One region of the Micromonospora sp. NPDC049240 genome, then DNA from elsewhere that is predicted to be linked to it. Evidence: riboswitches for the same ligand, from Rfam matches in the RefSeq annotation. Region 1 holds a riboswitch; the other holds the start of a gene.
The links. A riboswitch is a leader RNA that binds a small molecule or an ion and turns the genes downstream of it on or off. The one in region 1 is predicted to bind cobalamin.
Positions count from the first base shown of each region.

Region 2: another riboswitch for cobalamin. It lies ahead of AB0B02_RS06645 (ribonucleoside-diphosphate reductase subunit alpha); the one in region 1 lies ahead of cobN (cobaltochelatase subunit CobN).

Region 1 covers NZ_JBEZCX010000020.1:34,515-38,674, forward strand. Annotated here, with positions in the region: gene bluB (5,6-dimethylbenzimidazole synthase) at 1-434, shown strand, start outside; cobalamin riboswitch at 631-760, shown strand; gene cobN (cobaltochelatase subunit CobN) at 1,081-4,160, shown strand, end outside.
Region 2 covers NZ_JBEZCX010000003.1:298,039-302,198, forward strand. Annotated here, with positions in the region: gene AB0B02_RS06625 (hypothetical protein) at 1-30, shown strand, start outside; gene AB0B02_RS06630 (cytochrome P450) at 89-1,312, shown strand; gene AB0B02_RS06635 (hypothetical protein) at 1,404-1,664, shown strand; gene AB0B02_RS06640 (acetylhydrolase) at 1,664-2,614, shown strand; cobalamin riboswitch at 2,761-2,970, shown strand; gene AB0B02_RS06645 (ribonucleoside-diphosphate reductase subunit alpha) at 3,092-4,160, shown strand, end outside.

The DNA.
Region 1 (4,160 bases):
GTGACACGTTCGCCGCCACTCTCGACGCCGAGGCGGCCCGGCGGTTCTCCCGCATCAAGATCGACGGGATCATGGAGTCCTCGCTGTCGATCGTGGTGACCTACGACCCCGACCGCGGCGGCCCCGCGGTCCTGGGGCGGCACGCCATCGCCGACGCCGGCCTGTACTCCGTGTGCCTGGCCATCCAGAACCTCTGGCTGGCCGCCGCCGCCGAGAACCTCGGCCTCGGCTGGGTGTCGTTCTATCGCGAGCAGTTCCTCCAGCGGTTGCTCGCCATTCCGGCCGGCATCCGACCCGTCGCCTGGCTCTGCCTCGGCCCCGTCACCCACCTCGAAGCGGTGCCCGATCTCGAACGACACGGCTGGCGCCACCGCCGCCCCCTGCGCACGGCGATCCACCACGACCGCTGGAACCCCGGATCGGTCACGGACTGACGTCTGTCCACCGTGGCTGGGGCCGGTGGCCCGGCCGGCATCGCGCGGCAGGGCCACCGGCCCGGGTGTCGTGACGGCGCCCGACCCGGCGAGGTCGATCAACACGTTTCGATGGCTGGGTCGCGCCCACCCCTGGCGGGAGGGGCGTTGACCCGGGGTCGGGAGGTGTGGCAGCATTCGCGGCCTGACGGCAGTGAAGGAAGCCGGTGTGATTCCGGCGCGGTCCCGCCACTGTCACCGGGGAGTGATCCCCCCTCGCGAGTCACGGCCGTGTGCGTGCGGTTGGAAGGCCGGGGGTGAGCGTCGATCCGGAAGCCAGGATACTTCGGCCGTCGGACGTACCCCAGGGCGTGGACACCCGAGGAGGACCCGATGACGCACGGCATCTCTTTCATCGACGAACATCGTCATGATCCGCACGGTGGACACTCCGCCGCACCCGTCGCCCGCCACGCCGCCGGCCGTGCCGGCGCACCCGGGACGGTTCACGCTCCCGACTGGGCCGCGTGCCGCCGGCGTTGACCGCTCGCCGACCCGCGTCCCGGTGAGTCGCGCCGTGGGTCGCCGCACCCGCTGACGCCGCTCCCATCCCGCTTCGCCCCGGTCGCCTTCACGCGACCCCGGGCGTCACTCTCCGGAGTTTCTCGTGCGCATCCTGCTGCTGTCCACCGCCGACACCGACCTGCTGGCCGCCCGCGCCAGTGACGCCGACTACCGGCTCGCCAACCCCGAGCGGGTCGACGCCGACGCGGTGCCCGCGCTCGTCGACGGCGTCGACCTCGCCGTCGTACGCCTGCTCGGCGGCCGGCAGACGTGGCCGGACGGGCTGGCCGCCGTGTTGGCCAGCGGCGTCCCCACGGTGGTGCTCGGCGGTGAGGCGCTGCCTGACGCGGAGCTGATGGCGGTCTCCACCGTGCCGTCCGGTGTGGTCACCCAGGCGCTCGCGTACCTGGTCGAGGGTGGCCCGGCGAACCTGGGCCGGCTGGCCCGGTTCCTGTCCGACCGGGTGCTGCTCACCGGCGAGGGCTTCGACCCGCCCGCGCCCACCCCGGCCTACGGCGTGCACGGCGATCCGGAGATCGTCCCCGGCCGGCCCACCGTGGGGATCGTCTTCTACCGGGCGCACGCGCTGGCCGGCAACACCGGCTTCGTCGACGTGCTCGCCGACGCGGTACGGGCCGCCGGCGGGAACCCGCTGCCGATCTTCTGCGGCTCGCTGCGGGGGTTGACCACCGGCGCCGGTCCGCTCGGACTCTTCGGCCGGTGCGACGCGCTGCTGGTCACCGTGCTCGCCGCCGGCGGAGCGGTGGCCGCTGACGCCTCCGGCGGCGGCGACGAGGACGCCTGGGACGTCGGCGCCCTCGCGGCGCTGGACGTGCCGGTGATCCAGGCCCTCTGCCTCACCAGCACCCGCGAGCAGTGGGCGGGCAGTGACGCCGGACTGTCCCCGCTGGACGCCGCCATGCAGGTGGCCATCCCCGAGTTCGACGGCCGGATCATCACCGTGCCGTTCTCGTTCAAGCGGATCGACGCCGACGGGCTCTCGGTCTATGCCGCCGACCCCGACCGGGCCGCCCGGGTGGCCGGCATCGCGGTCCGCCACGCCCGGCTGCGGCACGTGCCCGCCGCCGACAAGCGCGTCGCGGTGGTGCTCAGCTCGTACCCGACCAAGCATTCCCGGGTCGGCAACGCGGTCGGTCTGGACACCCCGGCCTCCGCCGTCCGGCTGTTCGCGGCGCTGGCCGACGCCGGCTACCACCTGGGCGACGCCCCGCCACCCGACGACGGCGACGCCCTGATCCACGCGTTGATCGCCGCGGGCGGCCACGACGTGGAGTGGCTCACCCCGGAGCAGCAGCGCGCCGCCGAGGCCCGGATACCGGGACACACGTACCGGCGGTGGTTCGACGAGCTGCCCGCCGCGCTGCGCGAGCGGATGCGGGAGCACTGGGGTGAGCCGCCCGGCGAGCTGTACACCGACGGCGGGGACATCGTGCTGGCCGGCCTGCGCTTCGGCAACGTGGTGCTGCTGATCCAGCCGCCGCGCGGCTTCGGGGAGAACCCGATCGCCATCTACCACGACCCGGACCTGCCGCCCAGCCACCACTACCTGGCCGCGTACCGCTGGCTCGCCGCGCCGGTCGCCGACGGTGGGTTCGGCGCGGACGCCGTGGTGCACCTGGGCAAGCACGGCACCCTGGAGTGGCTGCCCGGCAAGGGCCTCGGCCTGGCGGCCGACTGCGCCCCCGACGCGGTGCTGGGCGACCTGCCGCTGGTCTATCCGTTCATCGTCAACGATCCCGGTGAGGGCACCCAGGCCAAACGGCGTGCCCACGCCGTCGTGGTCGACCACCTGGTGCCGCCGATGGCCCGCGCCGAGACCTACGGAGACCTGGCCAGACTGGAGCAACTGCTCGACGAGTACGCCACCGTGCAGGCCCTCGACCCGGCCAAGGCGCCGACCGTGCGGGCGCAGATCTGGGACCTGGTCTGCGCCGCCGAACTGCACCACGACCTGCACGCCGAGGCGATGCCCGACGCCGACGACTTCGACGACTTCGTGCTGCACCTCGACGGCTACCTCTGTGAGGTCAAGGACGTGCAGATCCGCGACGGGCTGCACGTCCTCGCCGCCGCCCCCACCGGCGAACCGCGGGTCAACCTGGTCCTCGCGGTGCTACGCGCCCCGCAGGTCTGGGGCGGCACCCGTGCCCTGCCCGGCCTGCGGCAGGCCCTCGCCGGCGCGTACGGTCTCGACGAGCAGGCGCTGCTCGCGTCGCCGGGGCGGCGGGTGGCCGTGCCGGCCGCGCTGACCGAGGTCGTGGACGGGCCGTCGGTCACCGCCGCCGACGCCGTCGACCTGATCGAGGCGCTGGCGCGCCGGCTGGTGGTCGGCCTGGAGACCCTCTGCTGGGAGGCCGACGCGGTCGAGGCGGTGGTCGCGGAGGTGACCGGCCGGGCCGTCCCGGACGCCGCCGCGGTGCTCCGCTTCGCCGCCACCGAGGTGGTGCCCCGCCTGGCGCGGACCACCGACGAGCTGACCAACACCCTCGGCGCCCTGGACGGCCGGTTCGTGCCGCCCGGCCCGTCCGGCTCGCCCACCCGGGGGCTGGTCAACGTGCTGCCCACCGGTCGCAACTTCTACTCCGTCGATCCCAAGGCCATCCCCAGCCGCAACGCCTGGGACGTCGGCACGGCGCTGGCCGACTCGCTGCTCGCGCGGCACCTCGCCGACACCGGCGTGTACCCCCGGTCGGTCGGGTTGTCCGTCTGGGGCACCAGCGCCATGCGGACCCAGGGCGACGACATCGCCGAGGTGCTGGCCCTGCTCGGCTGCCGACCCGTGTGGGACGACCGCTCGCGGCGGGTCACCGGCGTCGAGGTGGTGTCGACCGCGGAACTGGGCCGGCCCCGCGTCGACGTCACGGTCCGCATCTCCGGGTTCTTCCGCGACGCGTTCCCGCACGTGGTGGCGCTGCTCGACGACGCCGTCCGGCGGGTGGCCGCGCTGGACGAGCCGGACGCGGAGAACTTCGTCCGCGCGCACGTCGCCGCCGACCTGGCCGAGCACGGCGACGAGCGGCGGGCCACCGCCCGGATCTTCGGCTCCAAACCGGGCGCGTACGGCGCGGGGCTGCTGCCGCTGATCGACGCCCGTACCTGGCGCAGTGACGCCGACCTCGCCGAGGTGTACGCGGTCTGGGGTGGCTACGCCTACGGCCGCGG
Region 2 (4,160 bases), on a different contig from region 1:
GCCCGCGCGTCGAGCCGGTCGGCCGGCTAGGCGTCCGACCCCGACGGCGGGGCCCCCGCCGTCGGGACCGAGCTGGCACTGTGGACGGATGACGGACACCGACGCCCGCCGGCCCCACCCCTTCTACCAGGACGCCGACGGCGTCAACCGGCCGCCCGGCCCGCGCAAGCACCCCGACTACGCCCGGTTCGCCGCCGGCTCTCCGGTGGTGCCGATCGTGCGCCGGGTCCGCGGCGAGCCGGTTCCGGCGCTGCTGATCTGCCGGTACGCCGACGTACGCGAGGTGCTGCGCCGGCAGGACGTCTTCTCCCGGGCCGCCGCCGCGTACGCCGACGAGGTCGACGTGTCCGGCACCATGCTCGGCATGGACGGGGCCGAGCACGCCCGGGTGCGCGGCACCGTGAAGGACGCGTTCACCCGACCGGCCGTCGACGGGCTGCGCGACGCGGTCCGCACCGCGGCCGAGGAGCGGCTCACCGCCATGGTGGGCCGGGGTGCACCGGCGGACCTGGTCCGCGACTTCGCCGTCCCGTTCGCACTGGACGTGATCTGCGACCTGCTCGGTCTGCCGGCCGACGACCGGATGCGGTTCCGCCGGTGGGGCGACATGTTCCTCGGCGCCGGCGACCTGAGCCGCGAGGAGGCGGCCCGGTCCGCCGAGGAGATGGGCGGCTACCTGTGGGAGCAACTCGAACAGCGACGCCGCCGACCCGGCGACGACCTGCTCGGCCGGATCGCGACCGCCGCCGCCGACCAGCCGGTGGACGTCCAGATCAAGCTGCCGATCTCACTCGTGGTGGGTGGCTGGGAGACCACGGCCAGCTCGATCGCCACGTTCGTCCACGTGCTCCAGACCGAGCCGTACGGGCCGGCCGGCACCGGTTGGACGTACCTTGTCGCGCACCCCGAGCGGCTGGACGGCGCGGTCGCCGAACTGGAGCGGCTGCACTCCACCGCGAACGGCGACGAGATGCCGCGGCGGGTGATGACGGACGTGACGCTGCCCAGCGGCGCCCGACTGGCGGCGGGCGACATCGTGGTCCCCTCGCACGACGCCGCCAACCGCGACCCGGCGGTGTTCCCGGACCCGGAACGGATGGACTTCGACCGCGCGCCCACCCCGCACCTGTCCTTCGGGCACGGCGCGCACTACTGCATCGGGGCCCACCTGGGCGCGCTGGAGGTCCGCACCGCGCTCGCCCTGCTGCTGCGGGAGCTGCCCGGCCTGCGCCTCGCGGTGCCGCCGGACGAGGTGCCGTGGAAGCCGGGCCACGCCATCCTCGGCCCGGTCGGGCTGCCGGTCACCTGGTAGGCGCGGCACCCGGCCGTGGACCGGGGCACGCACTTGCATCTATACACTCGGTATATATACTGAGTGAATAAGCTGCCGAGGAGGATCACTGATGACCGAGACATCCGTCCCCGAACACGGCATGACCCGCCGCACCCTGGTCCGGGCCGCGTTGGCGGTGGGAGCCGGCGCGTCGATCGGCGTCGCCGGCGGCACGCCGGCGGCACGCCGGCGGCCACGGCCCAACCGGGGCCGGCCCGGCTCACACTGCCCACACCGACCGGACCCCACCCGGTCGGCACCGTTGCGCTGCACCTGGTCGACCGGTCACAACCGGACCCCCTCGCCGGGCCGGAACGGTATCGAGAGCTGATGGTCAACGTCTGGTATCCGGCCCGGGACGTGTGGCGGCACCCCCGCGCCGAGTGGATGACCGCCGCGTCGCTACGTGCGCTGCTGGAGTCCTCCGGGTTCGACCCCGACGCGGTGCGGGCGCCGCTGACCGCCGGACACGAGGGCGCGCCGGTGCGACGTGCCGCCCGTCGGCTGCCGGTGGTGGTCTACTCGCACGGCGCGGGCAGCCACCGCTCGGACACCACCATCGCGGTCCAGGAACTCGCCAGCCACGGATACGCGGTGGTCACCGTGGACCACACGTACGACGGGCCCGTCGAGTTCCCGGACGGCCGGGTGACCGTGCGGGAGGACGCGTACGACTCGACGCCCTGGACCTACACGCGGGACGTTCGGTTCGTGCTGGACCAGATCGGCGTCCTCGCCGCCGGGGGCAACCCCGACGTCGACCGCCGGCCGCTCCCGGTCGGGCTGGGCGCGGCGCTGGACCCGCACCGGATCGGCATGTTCGGCTGGTCGAAGGGGGGCACCGCGACCGCGCTCACCATGGGCACCGACCCGCGGGTACGCGCCGGACTGAGCTTCGACGGGCCGATGCTGTCACAGCCGCGGCCCACCATCGACCTGGACCGGCCGTTCATGCTGATGACGGCGGAGTACACGCGCGTCACCGAGCCCGCCGTCGCCGAGTTCTGGTCGCACCTGCGCGGCTGGCGGCTCAACGTTCAGGCCGCTGGCGCGCTCCACCAGTCGTACGGCGACAACCAGTGGCTGGTGCCGCAACTGGCGCGGGTGATCGGGATGAGCGACGAGGAGCTCACCGGCTGGATCGGCACCCTCGACCCCGCCCGCGCGGTACGCATCCAACAGGCGTACCCGTTGGCCTTCTTCGACAGGCACCTGCGGCACCGGGGTCACCTGCTGCGCGGCCCGAGCCGCTCCTTCCCCGAGGTGTCGTTCGTGGCCTGAGCCGATCGGTGGGCGGCGGTGTTAAGCGGGGCCCCCTCCTCTACCGGAGGCGTTAACAAGGGGCCCCGCCTTCACCTCCAGCGGTGAGACGCAGCCGACACGCCCGACGCGACATCTGGTGTTGCCCACCGGCCATCGCCGCCATATATGGTGTCCCCGCAGCTGGTTCGGCCGCGCCTGAACGGCGCGGCCGAGGCAAGAGGGAACCCGGTGGAAGTCCGGGACTGCCCCGCAGCGGTGAGTGGGAACGACCGCCGTCATCAGCACTGGGCCACCGGCCTGGGAAGCGACGGCCAGTAGGCGACCTCGTGTCACGCCCGCGAGTCCGAAGACCTGCCAGCGCGCCGTGCGCTGCCGCGCGCGGCGGTCGAAGGTCGCGCGGGACGACCGACGCCAGCAGCCGGGCCGGTCCTGCGTGCCGTGCCCGTTGGCGTTCTCCCGCCGGCCGAGACCATCGGTGACAGCGAGGGAGAGGTCATGACGGTCGTGCGGGAGAGTCAGCGGTCCGGTGCCACCGGGCCGGAGCAGCGCCGGCTGGCGATGCGGGTCCGCAAGCGGGACGGCGACACCGAGCCGGTCGACGTCAACCGGATCGTCCGGGCGGTCGAGCGCTGGGTCGCCGACCTGGACGAGGTCGATCCGCTGCGGGTCGCCACCAGGACCATCAGCGGGCTCTACGACGGGGCGAGCACCGCGGAGCTGGACCGGTTGTCGATCCGGACCGCGGCGGAGCTGATCGGCGAGGAGCCGCAATATTCCAGGTTGGCGGCCCGGCTGCTGGCCGCGTACGTGGCCGAGGAGGTCCGCGGGCAGCAGGTGACGCGCTTCAGCGAGTCGATCGGGTACGCGCACGGGCTGGGGCTGATCGGTGACGACACCGCCGCGTTCGTGGCCCGCCACGCCGGTGAGCTGGACGACGCCGTGGACCCGGCCGGTGACCTGCGGTTCGAGTACTTCGGACTGCGTACCGTGGCGGACCGTTACCTGCTGCGGCACCCGGAGTCGCGGCTGGTGGTGGAGACGCCGCAGTACTGGCTGTTGCGGGTGGCCTGCGGGCTGTCGCACACCCCGGCCGAGGCGGTCGGTCTCTACCGGCTGATGTCCAGCCTGGCCTACCTGCCCAGCTCCCCCACGCTGTTCAACTCGGGCACCCGGCACACCCAGATGTCGTCGTGCTTCCTGGTGGACTCGCCCCGCGACGAGCTGGACTCCATCTACGAGCGCTACCACCAGGTGGCGAAGCTGTCGAAGTTCTCCGGCGGCATCGGCATCTCCTGGTCCCGGGTGCGCGGCCGGGGCGCGCTGATCCGGGGCACGAACGGGCGGTCGAACGGCATCGTGCCGTTCCTCAAGACGCTCGACGCCGGGGTGGCGGCGGTGAACCAGGGCGGCCGGCGCAAGGGCGCGGCCTGCGTCTACCTGGAGCCGTGGCACCCGGACGTGGAGGAGTTCCTGGAGCTGCGGGACAACACCGGCGAGGAGTCCCGGCGGACCCACAACCTCAACCTGGCCAACTGGATCCCGGACGAGTTCATGCGCCGGGTCG